Regions from separate parts of the Methylomonas sp. 11b genome, predicted to be linked through region 2. Evidence: riboswitches for the same ligand, from Rfam matches in the RefSeq annotation. Region 2 holds a riboswitch; each other region holds the start of a gene.
What was found. Region 2 has a riboswitch for cyclic di-GMP ahead of METH11B_RS29835 (hypothetical protein). Riboswitches for the same ligand answer to the same signal wherever they lie in the genome.

Region 1 (3,609 bases), 3.0 Mb from region 2:
GGCAAAGTCTTCCAAGCACAATTCCATATCACCCGAACCGCTAACTTCATGTTTCACGGGGCCCGCCAATGGAGAACCAGGCCAATCAGGTGACAAACCGGCAGAACTGCAAGGGTTGTTCAGGAATTTGACGTATTGTTGCGCGCCGGTACCGGAACCGTCGATACGTTTGCAAAAATGCACTTTGGTATCGTTAGGGGTAACGTTTCTGACAGTGCCGTCGGAATCGGTGTAAGTCAAACCGGCAGTCAAGCTGGTTAAGGCAGTGCCGTTTACTTTAAACTCGGACCATCTTTTGATTTGACCGGAGATCAATTCAGCCACTTGTTGTTTGCTCAAGCTCGGCATACAGGCTTCGGTGTAATCGCCAGGTGCGCAGCTGCCGCCAAAACCGGCCAGCAGGTTTTGCGCTCTTTGCAAAGCCACATACAAGTTATCGGAAACCGGCACACCAAATACCAAGGCCGCTGCTGGCACCACGTTAAGTGCGGCATCTGCTTTAACTGGATCAACTTCGCTAGCGTTTGAAGGTTTGTTAGGACCGACGAACAATTTTGGCTCGACATCGGAAATACCGGCATCGGACAGCACGTTGGTCAGGTTAGCGCCGCTGGCGTTGCAAAACCAAGTGTTGGTCGCGCCTTGTTGGGTGCAGTTACCGTTGTCAATACGCATAGCAGCAATCGCCACGCCGTCGATCAGCGGGTTAACACCTTGCGCAGAACCGCCGGCAGAACGTTTGTGGAACAATACTTTAGCCGTGGTTGCGGCAGCACCGTTGACGGTCAGGCCGGGTACGTTAGTAGAGTTCAGTGTGCAGAAATAAGCACTATGGTTTTTACCTTCGGAACCCGCTGTACCGTTGTCTTTAAATACATCCAAAGTACCGGCGTCGCACAAATTAACAAACAATGCCGCCAGGGCTTTGTCTTGCGCGCTAGCGCCGGACATAAAGATTTCGATATCCGGCGTGACGCTTGGCGCATGTGCGGATGCACCTTGCGAGAAACCTGCCAGAGAAGCCACTGCGATAGCAGCAGACAATAATTGCTTTTTCATTGTATATCTCTCAATTGATTGAATTTAAAGTTTGAGCCGACCCGTTCATGAAGGGGGAACCAGCAAAGCAGAATCCGGCCGGCTCAAGACGTTTGCGGGATTAAACCGCCAATGATTTACGACGAGTGGCGCGCAGTACGCCCATCAAGCCGGCGCCGAACATCCAAACTGCGGCAGGCAGTGGCACAGCAGCGGGTGCAGCGGTATAGGTCAAAGAACCCACGTTACCGCTAAATGAAAAATTCCATGTACCTGGGAAAGTTTCCAATTCTCCAGTATCGAAATCGTCGGCATTGACTTTTTCATGAACGAACGCCAAAGCATTGCCTAACTGACCTTGGGCGGCAAATGGCAAAGCAGTTTGGAAATCGTTACCGTAAACAGCTGTATAACCTTGTTGGCCAACAGTTCTGAAGGTGCTCAGATTGTTAGAATTGGCATCTTGAGTTTGAACAGAACCAACCATAACGTTCCATTTACTCATAGTATTACCAATGTCGCCTGCATTGCTATCGATGACGGCAGGAGAAGGAACTACTGACGTTGTGTAGAAACCAAATTTAGGCAGGTCAGTCAGGTCAGCCAGGATCCCATGACCACCAGAAACTCCCCAAGCAACGTCGTTGCCGGCAGTGTAAGCAGCAGCGAATGATTGAAAGTTGTTGTCGCTCAGTGAGAAAGACAATGATTGGCTAGGGTTAGCCAGAAATTGCTCAACAGTGATACCCAAATCCAGTGTAAATGAAGTTTTCGCTGTGTAGTCAACCAGGTTGAACAAAAACTCGCTACCGTCTGCTGTTGCATCACCGATAGCTTGGATACGCGCTTCCGCGGCGCCTGAAGCGGCCGCCGCCAATACTGCAACTGCCAACAATTTTTTAGACAATTTCATTTTTAAAACCTCATGTTTAAATTTCGATTAATGACATAAGGTGACAGCCCAGCCGTCTTGACCTGCAAGACCTGTGACTTTCCGTCCCCGCTTCACAACGAGTTTGGCTTTTACACGCTTTAGATCGTACTCGACGCTATCTAACATCCTGACAGCGCCGCTTTTGTTGCCCCCGCTACCATTTCCCCCTTAGCCTCCTCCCTATCCTCTTCCTTAGCCGCTCCTTGTCCGTGCCGTCCGTGTTCCCTAGTTGCTCCTGAATCCTTGCTGAACTGCCGATCCTCGACCCTTCAACTTGACGCGGATTATTCCAGAGCAATAGCGGCTTTTCGGTTACAGCATTGTTAAATTCACGTGACATGTAATACATCTGTATTACAAAGCCGACCGCTAACACGAAAATTCAGCGGATGATCGGGCGCGGGCGGTAGCTATGAAATTTAAGATTCTTTTTGCGGGCATTGCCTCACTGCCATTGAGCGAAGGAAGAATCCCCTTCTCCCTCCAGGAGAAGGTTGGGATGAGGGGAGATAGAACCATCCGCTCTTAACTTAATAGCAGTGGGACGTGGTCCAGGCATGAATTGTCGTGAGCTGTGGACGGCAAGGCGCATCCTGACTATTGAGCTACTTCAGCTAAACCCAAGAAGTCCGTGATGCCCGCGGGGTTACCCACAGGGCACAAGAGCGGGCATCCAGTGCCATGGAAGGCAAGTTTGAAGCTATCAATGAATTCTGGACTGGGCATTCACGGGAAACTGGACGCCTTGGGACCGCGCAGCAAATCGGCTGCGGCAACTGGGCTCCCGCCTGCGCGGGAGCGACGATACCTGAGCAGACTAAACAACACCCAGTAAGACCTTGGCATTGACGATACCATCAGCATCGGCCGGTTTTTCAACATCGATTTGCAGTACCTGCAAACGGTGTTTGGTTTCCAAAATTGCCAACCAGGACATCAGTTGGTCGAAAGCCAGATGTTCCAGCCAGACGCTGACTTTGTCCTCGCCTTCCGGCGACAGGTGTTTGATCGCCGGTTTTATCTCCAGCTGCTGGCTGCTGAAATCGACTACCGCCAGCGGCGATTGATTAGCGCCATCCAATGCCGGTGCATCAACCGTAGCCTGTTGCCGCAAAGCCGCAGCTTCGTTACCGACTTGTTGTAAGTAGGTATAGATTTGCTGTTGCGCCTGGATTTTTAGGGTCAGCAAGCGGCTTTGTTCAGCAATTGGTTGGTAAAACAGCAGGTATGCGCCATACATCAGCACGACCAGTACACCACCCAGCGCCAGCACTCGCTCTCTGGGCGTTAATTCGGCAAAACGCTTCGCCATGTCATTTTTCGCGAATCTCAAGTTGCGCCTCCACGCCGTTTGCGCCGCTGTCGGCGGATTGAATTTTGACTTGCACCGTGCTTTGCAACTGCTGTTTGAATTGCTCCAGTTGGCCGATGTCGTCGGCAAGCAGATGTAACTGCAAACCGCCGTTCAGGAAATTGAGCTTTTTCAAGTGTACGGCCGGCGCGTCTTTCAACACCAATCCGGAACGGTAGATCAAGCGCATGAAGCCGCTACCGGCAAAAGCCTGTTGTTTTCTGAGCTGCGCCAGCTGTTGCTCGGCCTGAGCTTTGACATTGACGATGCGTTTCACATCGGGAAA
Region 2 (3,609 bases):
AAACTCGATAAATTCAGCGGGCAAACCTGGACCGAAATCCCTGATTTTCAAGTTTAGTGTTTCTTCATCCCATTCCACATGAAACTCGATGCCCGCATCGACCGGCGATGCCTCAGCTGCGTTATTTAGAATATTGATGATAGAGTGAGTCACGGTACGTTCCGCAATCACGCGCGCATCCATATCCACATTCGGCGAAATAAATAGTTTCAGCCGGGTAGCGGCTTTATGCGTGCGCCACTGGCCCAATACTTCATCGATATACTCGCTCACCAGCATCACCTTGCCGGATTCCGCCCGCATCTCGCCGGCGGAGGCCGACATCACCGACAAGGCTTGTTTGCAGCGATCAATCTGCTGCTGAACAATCACCAGTTTCTGGTGCATATCCGGGTAACGATGCTCCGACAACTCTTCCGCCATTTCATGCGTCAAAATGGCAATCGTCCCCAACGGTGTGCCCATATCGTGCGCGGCACTAGCCGCCAAGGTGCCCAGGGATACAACTCGTTCGTCGCGTAGCGCACTCTCGCGGGCATCCGCTAAATTTCGCTCACGTTCTTTCAAGGTTTTGGACAGTTCGACTACGAAAAAAGCCACCAAGCCGGCGCTAAACACAAAACCAAACCACATACCAAATACATGCAGATTGAAATACCGCCTGTCGTTCATCAAATGCATTTGCAGACTCATTTCCGGCGTCATCTCCGCCATTGCCGGATGCGCCATATGCGGCTCCACGGCCGGCAAGGGTACGTTGTAGGCAATCAGCACGGTATAGACGCAGGACGTAATGATTACCATATTCCAGGCATAAGCCTGCGGTAGCATGATAGCGGTAACAATTAAAGGTAAAAGAAACACCCAAATAATCGGGTTTGACGCGCCGCCAGTGAGATAAAGCAAATAGGCCAGCGCCAACACATCCATGCATATTTGCGAAAAAATCTCGTGCTCGGTTACTTCTTCCGGCGTTCTCAGTCGCAGCCAGGTGTATAGATTGAGTATGGAAATCGCAAAAATCGCCAGCCACAACTGATTTTGCGGCAAATTGATACCCAAACCGTTCACCGCGATAAATACCGCTACCGTGACGGCAAACAGCATCAAATTTCTAAGAATGTATAACCAACGCAGGTTTTCGCGAATGGAGATTTCGGCTTTGGGCAGAATGTGTGAAAGCATAGAAACAACACTAAATTGAAGAAAGCACCGCAGCGATATACTACCGCCGCTCGCTTAATAAGGTGGAAAGCCAACCAAACTTGGATGGTGGCCACCTGAGTATTCACAATCGATTTTTGGTAGCAAAACCTTAACCCCGTTTGCTCGCCCGATATAAACCCCTACGCGCCTTGGCAAATACGGAATTAAGCTAGCCGCTTAAAAGATCGAAAGAAAATCTACGCGCTAATCTTTCCGGAGCAAACAACAAGGTCTGACGAATCATGCCCCAAAAAATAATGCGGCATATCACGCACCGGCCAAACGCCAGCCGCCGTTTTTATCCACCCACCTCATGCTCAGCCAATACCAGAAGGTCATGGGCAGCATCATCGCAAACCATTCCCAATCGTCGATTAAAAATAATTTGGCAACCCAGCCGTTGCCATCGAAATAGAGTGGCCAAGGCACACAGTACAGAGTAAAAACAATACTACTCCAGATCAACAGTAACGCACCTTTGCGGGTTTCTATACTGGACAGGGCCAAGAACACCCACAACGGGGTTTTATCGGTTTTTTGCATACATCTCTCCACTGAAAAATCTCGTGCCAACCCAATTAGCGGCGCAACAACCTAACAATAAACGACTAGAAAATAAAGAAATTCCTGATCAAATCCACCAAAACAAGCTTCAGCGCCAACCCCGGAATATTCCCCAATAATTGAACTGTGTTATATGAAGCAAGCGTCTGAGCTATTTCGCTGAGTTTCGCTCGCCGCTCACTCACGCCATCCCAGGCAAAATAAGCAGTAATGCAATGAAATTTATATATTTTATTAAGTTGGCCCACTATTCGCTTCAACTAGTGTACTTGCTTCGTGGTTTGCTTTCCGAAAAGCGGTTAGTAGGTCTCTATCCCTGCCATGTCTGCCGCTGGCGTAATTAGCAAATCTCTGAAAGCAAGAATTGCCACACCCGTCGTGAGGCGGGGCCGGAAAATCACGGTTCTTATAAAACGATTTAAAGAAGGCCGGATTGCCCCCATGCGCGCCATGGGCGAGGGCAAAATTTGGCTCGATGCAATTGGTCAAGTTTTGTCAGTTTCGCTGTTACCTTTAATTCCAATAACAAAGAGGACGATCATGATCTTTCATAAAACGGCTATAGCAGCTATTTTGACAGCTGGCCTAGCGGGCGTTTCAGGCCAAGCGTTTGCACATTCTTACTACAATCTGACCGGCGCGGGTACAGTAGCCTCGGGTAACTCAGCAATCGGCTTCGGCATCGCCAACAGCATCAACGGCACCGACGGTGTTTCCGCCAACTCTAACGGCACCAATAGAATCGCGAACGGTACCAACGTTTATACAGTGGGCGATTTAAGCGCGAATACCTTGATCCCTGGCACAGGTACAGCGGCTGAGACAGCCACAGAAGTAGCAGGTAACCTACCTTATATGTGGTACTCCGGTCAGCACACAACCGCTACCGGTTTCACCAAGCGCGAATTGCATACCGGCTCAAGCGCTACAGACAACACTGGCGCCTTGACAGCAAACCTTATTAGCTCAAACCCTAGCTTCGGCACCAACACTATCGGTAGCTTGTGGAAAGCTTACTCGGACAAAAACGGCGGCACCAACGCCGCTACCTGGGGCACCATCATGGCTGATCTGCCCGCTGATGGCGATCATCCTTACTTGGCGGTAGCAGGCAATTCGGCATCAACCGGCCTGGGACTGGATTACGGTTTGATTCATATTAGCTGCGGCGCAAACACAGCAAGCGCTAACTGCGCCAGCGCCGGCAATATCAAAACCACCATTACCGTGAAAAACGACGCCGATTACAGCCAATTTAACGGTTTATTGGATGTTGCCCTGTATCGCAATGTAGACAGCAGCTCCACATCTGACCGTAACGCGGCTGCCACAATCGGCGAAACCGGCCTGCAAGGCTCAAGCTTGGGCGAAGCTATCTGGACGGCCAGCATGAGCAGTACTTCCGACACCTTGTTCTACTCGTTTGTGTTCGACCAAGCCGAATGGAATGCAACCGGCACACCCGGGCTGCACACCAATGGCTTTTATACCTTGGTGGTCGGCGCACACGGTGGCGGCGCACTCGATGGCGTAACCTACGACGTATTGGTAACTACTTCGGCCGTGCCTGTTCCAGGCGCAGTCTGGCTGTTCGGCAGCGCCATGGCCGGCTTGATCGGTTTCGGTCGCCGCAAACAACAACTAGCGGCTTAATTGCCAAGCGGGATTGCCACCAGACAACGGCAATCCCCTCACCAAGCATTGTTTAACGATAGGCTTACTCTCATTTATTTCATTCGATAGAGATCCAAAATGACTGCAAACTCACCCTTTAAAAAACTAGTATTAGCAGGCGCCATGGGCGCACTGATGTCAGTCAGCGGCTTGGCTAGCGCTCAC
Region 3 (3,609 bases), 750 kb from region 2:
TGTGATAGACTCCCCGACTTTGTTTTACCTATTTGTCGGCATTTCATGATTAAACAGCGTACTTTAAAAAACACCATCAGAGCCACCGGCGTCGGTTTGCATACCGGCGATAAGGTCTATCTGACCCTGCACCCCTCCGAGCCCGATACCGGCATCCGTTTTCGCCGCGTGGATTTGGAAACGCCGGTGATGATAGCCGCGCGCCCAGAAAATGTTGGCGAAACCAAGCTGTCCACGACTTTGGTCCGCGACGGCGTTAAGGTGTCCACCGTCGAACATTTGCTGTCGGCTTTGGCCGGCTTGGGCATAGACAACGCGATTGTCGATGTCAGCGCCGCCGAAGTACCGATTATGGATGGCAGCGCCGGACCATTTGTGTTTCTGTTGCAATCGGCTGGCGTGGTCGAGCAGGATGTCCCCAAGCAATACATCCGCATCAAACGGGCAATCCGCGTGGAAGACGGCGATAAATGGGCCGCGTTCGAACCGTTCGATGGCTTTAAAGTCACCTTTACCATCGATTTCGAACATCCGGCGTTTTCCGAACATCTAAAAACCGCTGTGATGGACTTTTCTTCGACTACGTTTGTGAAGGAAGTCAGCCGGGCCCGCACTTTCGGTTTTATGAAGGACATCGAGTTTTTGCGTGAAAACAATCTGGCGCTGGGCGGCAGCCTGGATAACGCCATCGTGGTGGACGACGACAAAGTATTGAACGAAGACGGTCTGCGTTATGCCGACGAATTTGTGAAACACAAAATCCTCGATGCCATCGGCGACTTATATTTGCTGGGCTACAGCCTGATCGGCGAATATCAAGGCTTCAAATCCGGCCACGCGCTGAACAACAAGTTGTTGCTAAGTCTAATGAACGACAAAGACGCCTGGGAAATGGTGACTTTCGAAAATGCCGAAGAAGCACCCATATCCTTCATGCATTCCGCGCAAACTTCGGCTAGAGCTACCGGCTAAGACCAACCCCGCCAAATACCCGGAATAAACGGCGGAGGCCCAAGCCTCCCCGTCCCTTCCAGCCAATTTTTAAAGAATTTTCCAGCTAATATTGCCCTAAATGAGTAGCCATGGCCCTTTCAGAAATGGCCGACTCTCTAGGCTGGCTCTAATTCATCTGCTCATCCCGATGGCAAAGTCTATCCCTGCAAAAAGTAAGGGATATAACTCAAAATACGTGAAATAACTCATCCCCTAGTATTAAAGCCAGCTGGAGCCCCGGAAAACAGCCACGCTTATTGCAGCCCCACCATCTCAAAGCAAACCATTTATCCCCTTGTTTTATATATAAATATTCATACAAAAAAGCTGACCACCCACACTTAGCGTTATTCTGGCGCATATTTTGCTTAGCTATTAATGCTGCACCCTCTGGGCGCAGCCAACAAGTCGCCACACTCGTCGCAAGGCGGGGCCGGAAAGCTGCGGATCTGATTCAGATAGTCGAGCTACCTCTTTTGAGCAGGCAAGAGAAGGGATTAGCGGGTCGATATGGAAACGACGACAACTATCCCCTAGCAGTCGCTCACTGGTCAGGAATAGTTTGTTATATCACCTGATTGGTCTGAACCCATTGTTTAACACACTGTGCAAACTAGCCCGGTATTTCAAACTCTTTGGACTGCTTCTCTCGCAAACATAGCGCGGCATGATCAATCCGGGAATATTGAAATACTTAGTGGTTTTAAGACCGTTCAAATTGCGCGGGAAGCCGTTGGTCAAACGGCCAGCCCTAGGCCCTTACCGTACGAACAGGATCGAACAGTAAGAGCCTGGCATCGCGGCAGCGGGCACATGTGCGTTAGACAACAACTCGTAAAGGGAAATACGAAACCTTGAATGTCGCCGGTAGAGACTACCGGTAAAAATCTACGTCTTACTCTATTTAAAGGAATTGAATTATGTCTGTTAACACTAGAAATGCCCAAACCTTAAAAAAGGTGGCTGCAACACTTGCCATTTCACTTTTAGGCCTAAGCAGCGCACAGGCCGAGGTCGTAAACGGAACCATCTATAAGACCGTCGACCCGGTTCACGGCGCCGGTACCACAATCGATTTCTATTCGTTTTCGTTGTCATCGGCTGCCAATGTTGTCATCGATGTGCTGGCGAATGAAGGCTACGCAGCGGGCTGGGGCGCACATCCCGGCGCCTATGTCGATATCAACGGCGACGGCGAACTAACCCTGGCGGATAGCCAATTCCGCATTTTTCAGGATACGGTCTCACTCACTACGGAAATAGTCAGCGGCGACGACAGTCCAGCCTACACCATACCTGGCAATACCGGCGGATGGGCCGACGGCAGCTTGTTGAGCCGAGACTCCTATCTGGCGACTGCTTTGGACGTAGGCAATTACATTATTGCTTTTGGAGATTACTCTCTCACCATTGAAGAAGCCGTGCTGGGTTTCAATAAGGGCGACACGATTACCGGTGCAACTGGCCTCAACCCTGTAACTGGCACCACAGGTCAGGATCATTTTGACTATCAAATAACCCTTACCGCTAACGACTACGTCACTGGAGCCAACCTGCCTTTAACCATAACTGCACAGGGCGTTAGCGCAGTACCGGTGCCAGGGGCCGTTTGGTTGTTTGGTTCTGCGTTAGCGGGATTAGGCGTATTCGGCAAACGCCGCACCGCATAAACCACAGGGAGTAAGAGCGAGTAGGTAAACCGACATCAGCTATCGACTTACCCCTCGCAATGCATATTAAAACTTTGGAATCGTCCACTTTTGGCTGCCAGGCCCGAAACACCTCAGACGAATCCAGATTAAACAGCAACTTAAATCTACCACAATCGTAAACCGCGATGTGGTGGATATTGGAGACACTCAAAAATGAACATCGATTTACAAAACATTTTCAAAATCACCCTATCTTCCGCTGCCTTATCCTTTGCCTTCGCTCAACCCGCCGCGGCGGCTTGGACAGGTGCCGATAACACCCTTGAGTTGGGCACTAGCATCTCAAACCCCAGTTTCAATTCCAGCAATCTGGGCTTCGCGGGCAATCCGGCTCTGTCCAACGATGGCTGGGGCATGCAAGGCGCATTTACCAACTTCTATCTAAGCTCATCAGCCCAATCCGTGACCGTAGACGCGCGCTCATCCGCTGCAAACTTTCCGGCGTTTTCAATCTTCAGAACCAATGTGGCTTATTCGGGCGAAACGGTCGGCGTCGATACACCGGCAGAGCTAACCGGCCAAATCCATAAATTCAACTCGGTCGGCCAAGCCGGAGATCCAGGCATCATCTGGGCAACAGGCGCTGACGGCATTGTCGAAACGCTGGGCTACGTCAGTTCCTCCAGCAAAAACTACGTTAACTCGTTCGGCGACGTCATCGACTCCGGTGCACACGATGTCAGTATCGACGACCTCTATGAAACCGGCGTATCCGGCTCGACAGGTGTCACCGGTAACCCTGCGTTTGCCAACACCAAAAGATACGCTACCTTGACGCTGAACGATTTGCAGGCCGGCTGGTATGCAGTGTTCGTCGGCGGCGCAGACGTCCTCGGCTCCAGCGCCGGTATCTCCTTGAACATTTCCGCGTCGGCGGCCGCCTCTACATACACCCCACCTGCCG
Region 4 (3,609 bases), 280 kb from region 2:
ATCCTTAGTCAATGTCAGCGGCATAGTGGCGCGCAATGAGCTCTACAGTCCGGTTATCGAGGGTACATTGATTCGCGGTTTTCGTTCCGAACAACTGATGGACGGCTTTACCCAGTACTACAACCCCGGCGACCGGGAAAGCACTATTAATATCGAGAGAATCGAGGTGCTGAAGGGGTCTAACGCCTTGCTCTACAGCGGCGGCTCGGGCTCCCCGGTGGGCGGGGTGGTGAATCTGCTTTCCAAATTGCCGCAGGCCAAAGCCTTCGGCGAAGCGGGTTTTAGAATCGGCAGTCACAGCTTTTATCAGCCGTTTTTCGATGTCAATCAACCGCTAAACGCCAATATTTTGTTGCGCATGACGGGTGAATATACCAACGCCAGACACAACATCGACATGATCGAAACTCAGCGTTTCAACATCAATCCGGCTCTGACGCTGACCGATAACGATAAAACCCGTTTGACGTTCCAAGCCAAAGTGTCGCGCTGGCAGCAACCGGAGTATCAGGGCTTACCCGCCACCGGCAGCATTGCCGGCGATTTTGCTACCCGGCCCGACCTGTTCTTGGGGCCGGCCAATCTGCCCGATAGCCATTCGAATGCCGATGCGGTGTGGGCCTCGTTGGAAAGGAGCATCAATCGGAGCTGGCGCTTAAACCTGAAGGCGCGCTATGCGCACTCGGAATTCGACGAGAAAATTCAGACCCTGTTCGGCAGCGATGGCCTCGTCGCGGACCGGCCCTTGCTACCGGCATCGAGTTGGGCATTGGTCAATGCCGAATTGTTTCAACAACAGCAAGAGCGCAGCGTGCTGGGCAATTTGCAGGGTAATTTCAAGCTGGGTCCCAGCGAAAACAATCTGTTGCTGGGCGCGGATTACAGTCGCTTGCGCGATGCAGGCTTTATCGAGGGCGATTTTGGCCCCTTGGGTTTGGGTGTCGGTACGGTCGATCTGCGGGCGCCGATATTTGATACCCCTTATGCTGTGCCGGGGCCGGGCCTGGAAAATCAGTTCATCGAAAACATCACTTACGGCGCTTACCTCCAGTGGCAAAGCACGCTGTACCGGCGTTTGCATTGGCTGTCCGGTGTCAGGCTGGGCAAGGTTGGCATCGATTTTAATAATGCGCAAACCGGGGTACACGCTAAAACCGATACGCTGAAATGGCTGCCGCGACTCGGTGGCGTGATTGATCTGAACGACGAGGTTTCCTGGTTTGTTTCCTACAGCGAAGGCATGCGCGGTCAACCCTTTGTGAATTTTGTCGATACGCCGGCACCGGAATTATCCAACCATCTGGAAACCGGCCTGAAATTCAATTTTGCGAACCAATTCAGCGGCCAATTGGCGCTGTATCAAATCGAGCGCAGCCAGGTCGCGGTTACCGACAGCAGCGATTTTCAGCGGCGTTCGGTCGCCGCCGGCCAGCAACGCTCGCGTGGTGTTGAAATGGATTTGCTCTGGCAACCGGTCGAGGGCTTCAGCGTGCTGGCGAACTATGCGCATACCGACGCCCGGTTCATGGACGACGAAGCCGGGGTGGCTGCCGGCACTCGCTTAGCCCAAGTCCCGGAGGATGCCGGGCGGCTCTGGGCGCATTACCGTTTTCAGCAGGATGCGCTGCAAGGCTTTAGCTTGGGTTTCGGCGTTTATGCCCGTGCCGGGGCGTATTTGTCCGACGACAACCGCTTCAAAACCGCCGGCTACCAAAGCTTCGACGCGGCGTTAGCTTACGAAACCGGGCGTTTCAAATGGGCGGCCACCGTCAAGAATCTCAGCGATGAGGATTATTTTCAGCCCTACGGCTATTTCGAGGGCCGGGTGGCGCCGGGACCCGGCCGAGCCGGATTTGTCAGTGTTTCGATCAAGTACTGACCTGATAGCAAGATGCTTCAGCTAAACCAAAAAAGTCCGTCATGCTCGCCGGGATACCCACAGGGCACAAGAGCGGGCATCCAGTGCCATGGATGGCGAGCTTCGAGCTATCCATGCAGTCTGGATTTCGGCAATCCCTGCCGAAATGACGACTTACGCGACGTGCCTTTGAATTAGCTGAAGCAGCTTACTAATCAGGAGTACTGATGTCGTCGTTATCTATTTGCCACAGGAGTTTTTCAGGAGCACCTCACTCAGGGACTTAGAGTGATGTCGTAAGGACCGCGACAAACATGCCACATCCGCCGCGAGACGGAGCCGGAAAGCCACGGGTCTTGGAGATTAAGACAGCCGGGTTACCTGCAAGTTAACTGCCCTAAATTCGGGTTGGCGATTTGCAGATTAACTTTAACCGTAATTTATTAAGGAATAAAAAATGACAATCTTGCACTACAACCGCAATCAACTGGCAAGCGCCGGCCTGTTAGCCTTCAGCGCATTGACCGCCGTTTTAGCGCCTGCAACAGCGAGCGCTGCACAAGTTAGCGGCGATGCCACCATCACCATCAACAATGCCGCTTTTGCGGCGGCATCTGTCAATGTCGGCAGCGGGTATCCGAATGGCTGGATTGTCACGAAACATTGGGGCGCCAGCGATAATTTACTCGGCATTACCGGCGCAACCAACGGCGGAACGGCGCTATCGGCAACCGCTAGCACAGCGATGTCGTTTGCGGTTAACAGCAACACCACGACCAACAGCTATCCGGCTGCCGGCCCCTATGGCCGTACCGAACAAGCCACAACGATGGACGCCGGCAACACCTCGATCGGTCAAATCGGTCTGAGCGGCGCCTGGTTGTTGACCAGCCAAGGCGGCAGCGGCATTTTGACGCCCTACGACTTTAGCCTGGTAAAAACCGGGAGCACCTGGAATATAAAAACCTTCGATACCGGTTTCGGCTACCAAAATTTCTTGAAGCTGACCAACGTCGCCGAGTCGCTGAACAGCAATGGCGAATTACTACTGAGCGGCGATTTGCAATGGACCGGTTTGTGGGCCGGTTTGGTTGGCGCCAATACCAATGCCGTGGTCGGTACTTTTAGTCTGGCGCCGTCCGCTGTGCCGGTGCCTGCGGCCGTGTGGATGTTCGGCAGCGGTCTGCTGGGCTTGCTGGGTGCAAGTCGCAGAAAAGCCTTGGTCGCGGCTTAACTCGCAAAGTGGGCTTGGGGCGGTCGCCAAGATTCGCTCCGGGCCTTAGCTTATTGAAATAAATCCTTCTTCTTGCCCGCATGCCGTGCACTGCGGCTGTTTGCGTATTCAGGCAGGGAGAGGGCTTATTCTGACCATCGGCTGTAGGGCTTTTATGAAGATCAACAAAAACCACGGCTATCCCGTTTTGGCCGTGCTGGTTATTGGCATGGGGATGGTATCTCCAAGCGCCGATGCCGCGATATTGAATGCGCCATCCGGTGGTACCTTTACGATGAACCTGGACCGCAATGCGCTGGCGCCTTACGCCGGGGGTTATTACTTGTCGACGTTTTGGAGTACTGCAACGTCCAATGCCGATAATCCGGTCAATACCGGCGACCATTTGCTTAGCCAACTCAACAACACCGAGATTTCCGGACTTAATCAGGTGTTCGAGTTGACGGCTATCGGTAACGATCCTAGTCCGCAAGCCAGTCAGCGTCATGTCAAAGCGACGTCAGCCGAGTTTGCCATC

Region 1: linked by a shared signal. The riboswitch ahead of METH11B_RS0105625 (hypothetical protein) and the one ahead of METH11B_RS29835 (hypothetical protein) in region 2 are both predicted to bind cyclic di-GMP.
Region 3: linked by a shared signal. The riboswitch ahead of METH11B_RS0116520 (VPLPA-CTERM sorting domain-containing protein) and the one ahead of METH11B_RS29835 (hypothetical protein) in region 2 are both predicted to bind cyclic di-GMP.
Region 4: linked by a shared signal. The riboswitch ahead of METH11B_RS0118800 (hypothetical protein) and the one ahead of METH11B_RS29835 (hypothetical protein) in region 2 are both predicted to bind cyclic di-GMP.

What each region holds. Positions count from the first base shown of each region.
Region 1 covers NZ_KI911557.1:1,216,426-1,220,034, forward strand. Annotated here, with positions in the region: gene METH11B_RS0105620 (hypothetical protein) at 1-1,059, opposite strand, end outside; gene METH11B_RS0105625 (hypothetical protein) at 1,160-1,951, opposite strand; cyclic di-GMP riboswitch class I at 1,991-2,069, opposite strand; gene gspM (type II secretion system protein GspM) at 2,790-3,284, opposite strand; gene gspL (type II secretion system protein GspL) at 3,286-3,609, opposite strand, start outside.
Region 2 covers NZ_KI911557.1:4,184,300-4,187,908, reverse strand. Annotated here, with positions in the region: gene METH11B_RS0120140 (ATP-binding protein) at 1-1,185, opposite strand, end outside; gene METH11B_RS0120135 (hypothetical protein) at 1,474-1,749, opposite strand; cyclic di-GMP riboswitch class I at 2,127-2,211, shown strand; gene METH11B_RS29835 (hypothetical protein) at 2,311-3,423, shown strand; gene METH11B_RS0120120 (hypothetical protein) at 3,523-3,609, shown strand, end outside.
Region 3 covers NZ_KI911557.1:3,436,964-3,440,572, reverse strand. Annotated here, with positions in the region: gene lpxC (UDP-3-O-acyl-N-acetylglucosamine deacetylase) at 46-972, shown strand; cyclic di-GMP riboswitch class I at 1,394-1,468, shown strand; gene METH11B_RS0116520 (VPLPA-CTERM sorting domain-containing protein) at 1,914-2,663, shown strand; gene METH11B_RS29515 (hypothetical protein) at 2,859-3,609, shown strand, end outside.
Region 4 covers NZ_KI911557.1:3,907,997-3,911,605, forward strand. Annotated here, with positions in the region: gene METH11B_RS0118795 (TonB-dependent siderophore receptor) at 1-1,879, shown strand, start outside; cyclic di-GMP riboswitch class I at 2,165-2,243, shown strand; gene METH11B_RS0118800 (hypothetical protein) at 2,316-3,092, shown strand; gene METH11B_RS0118805 (hypothetical protein) at 3,247-3,609, shown strand, end outside.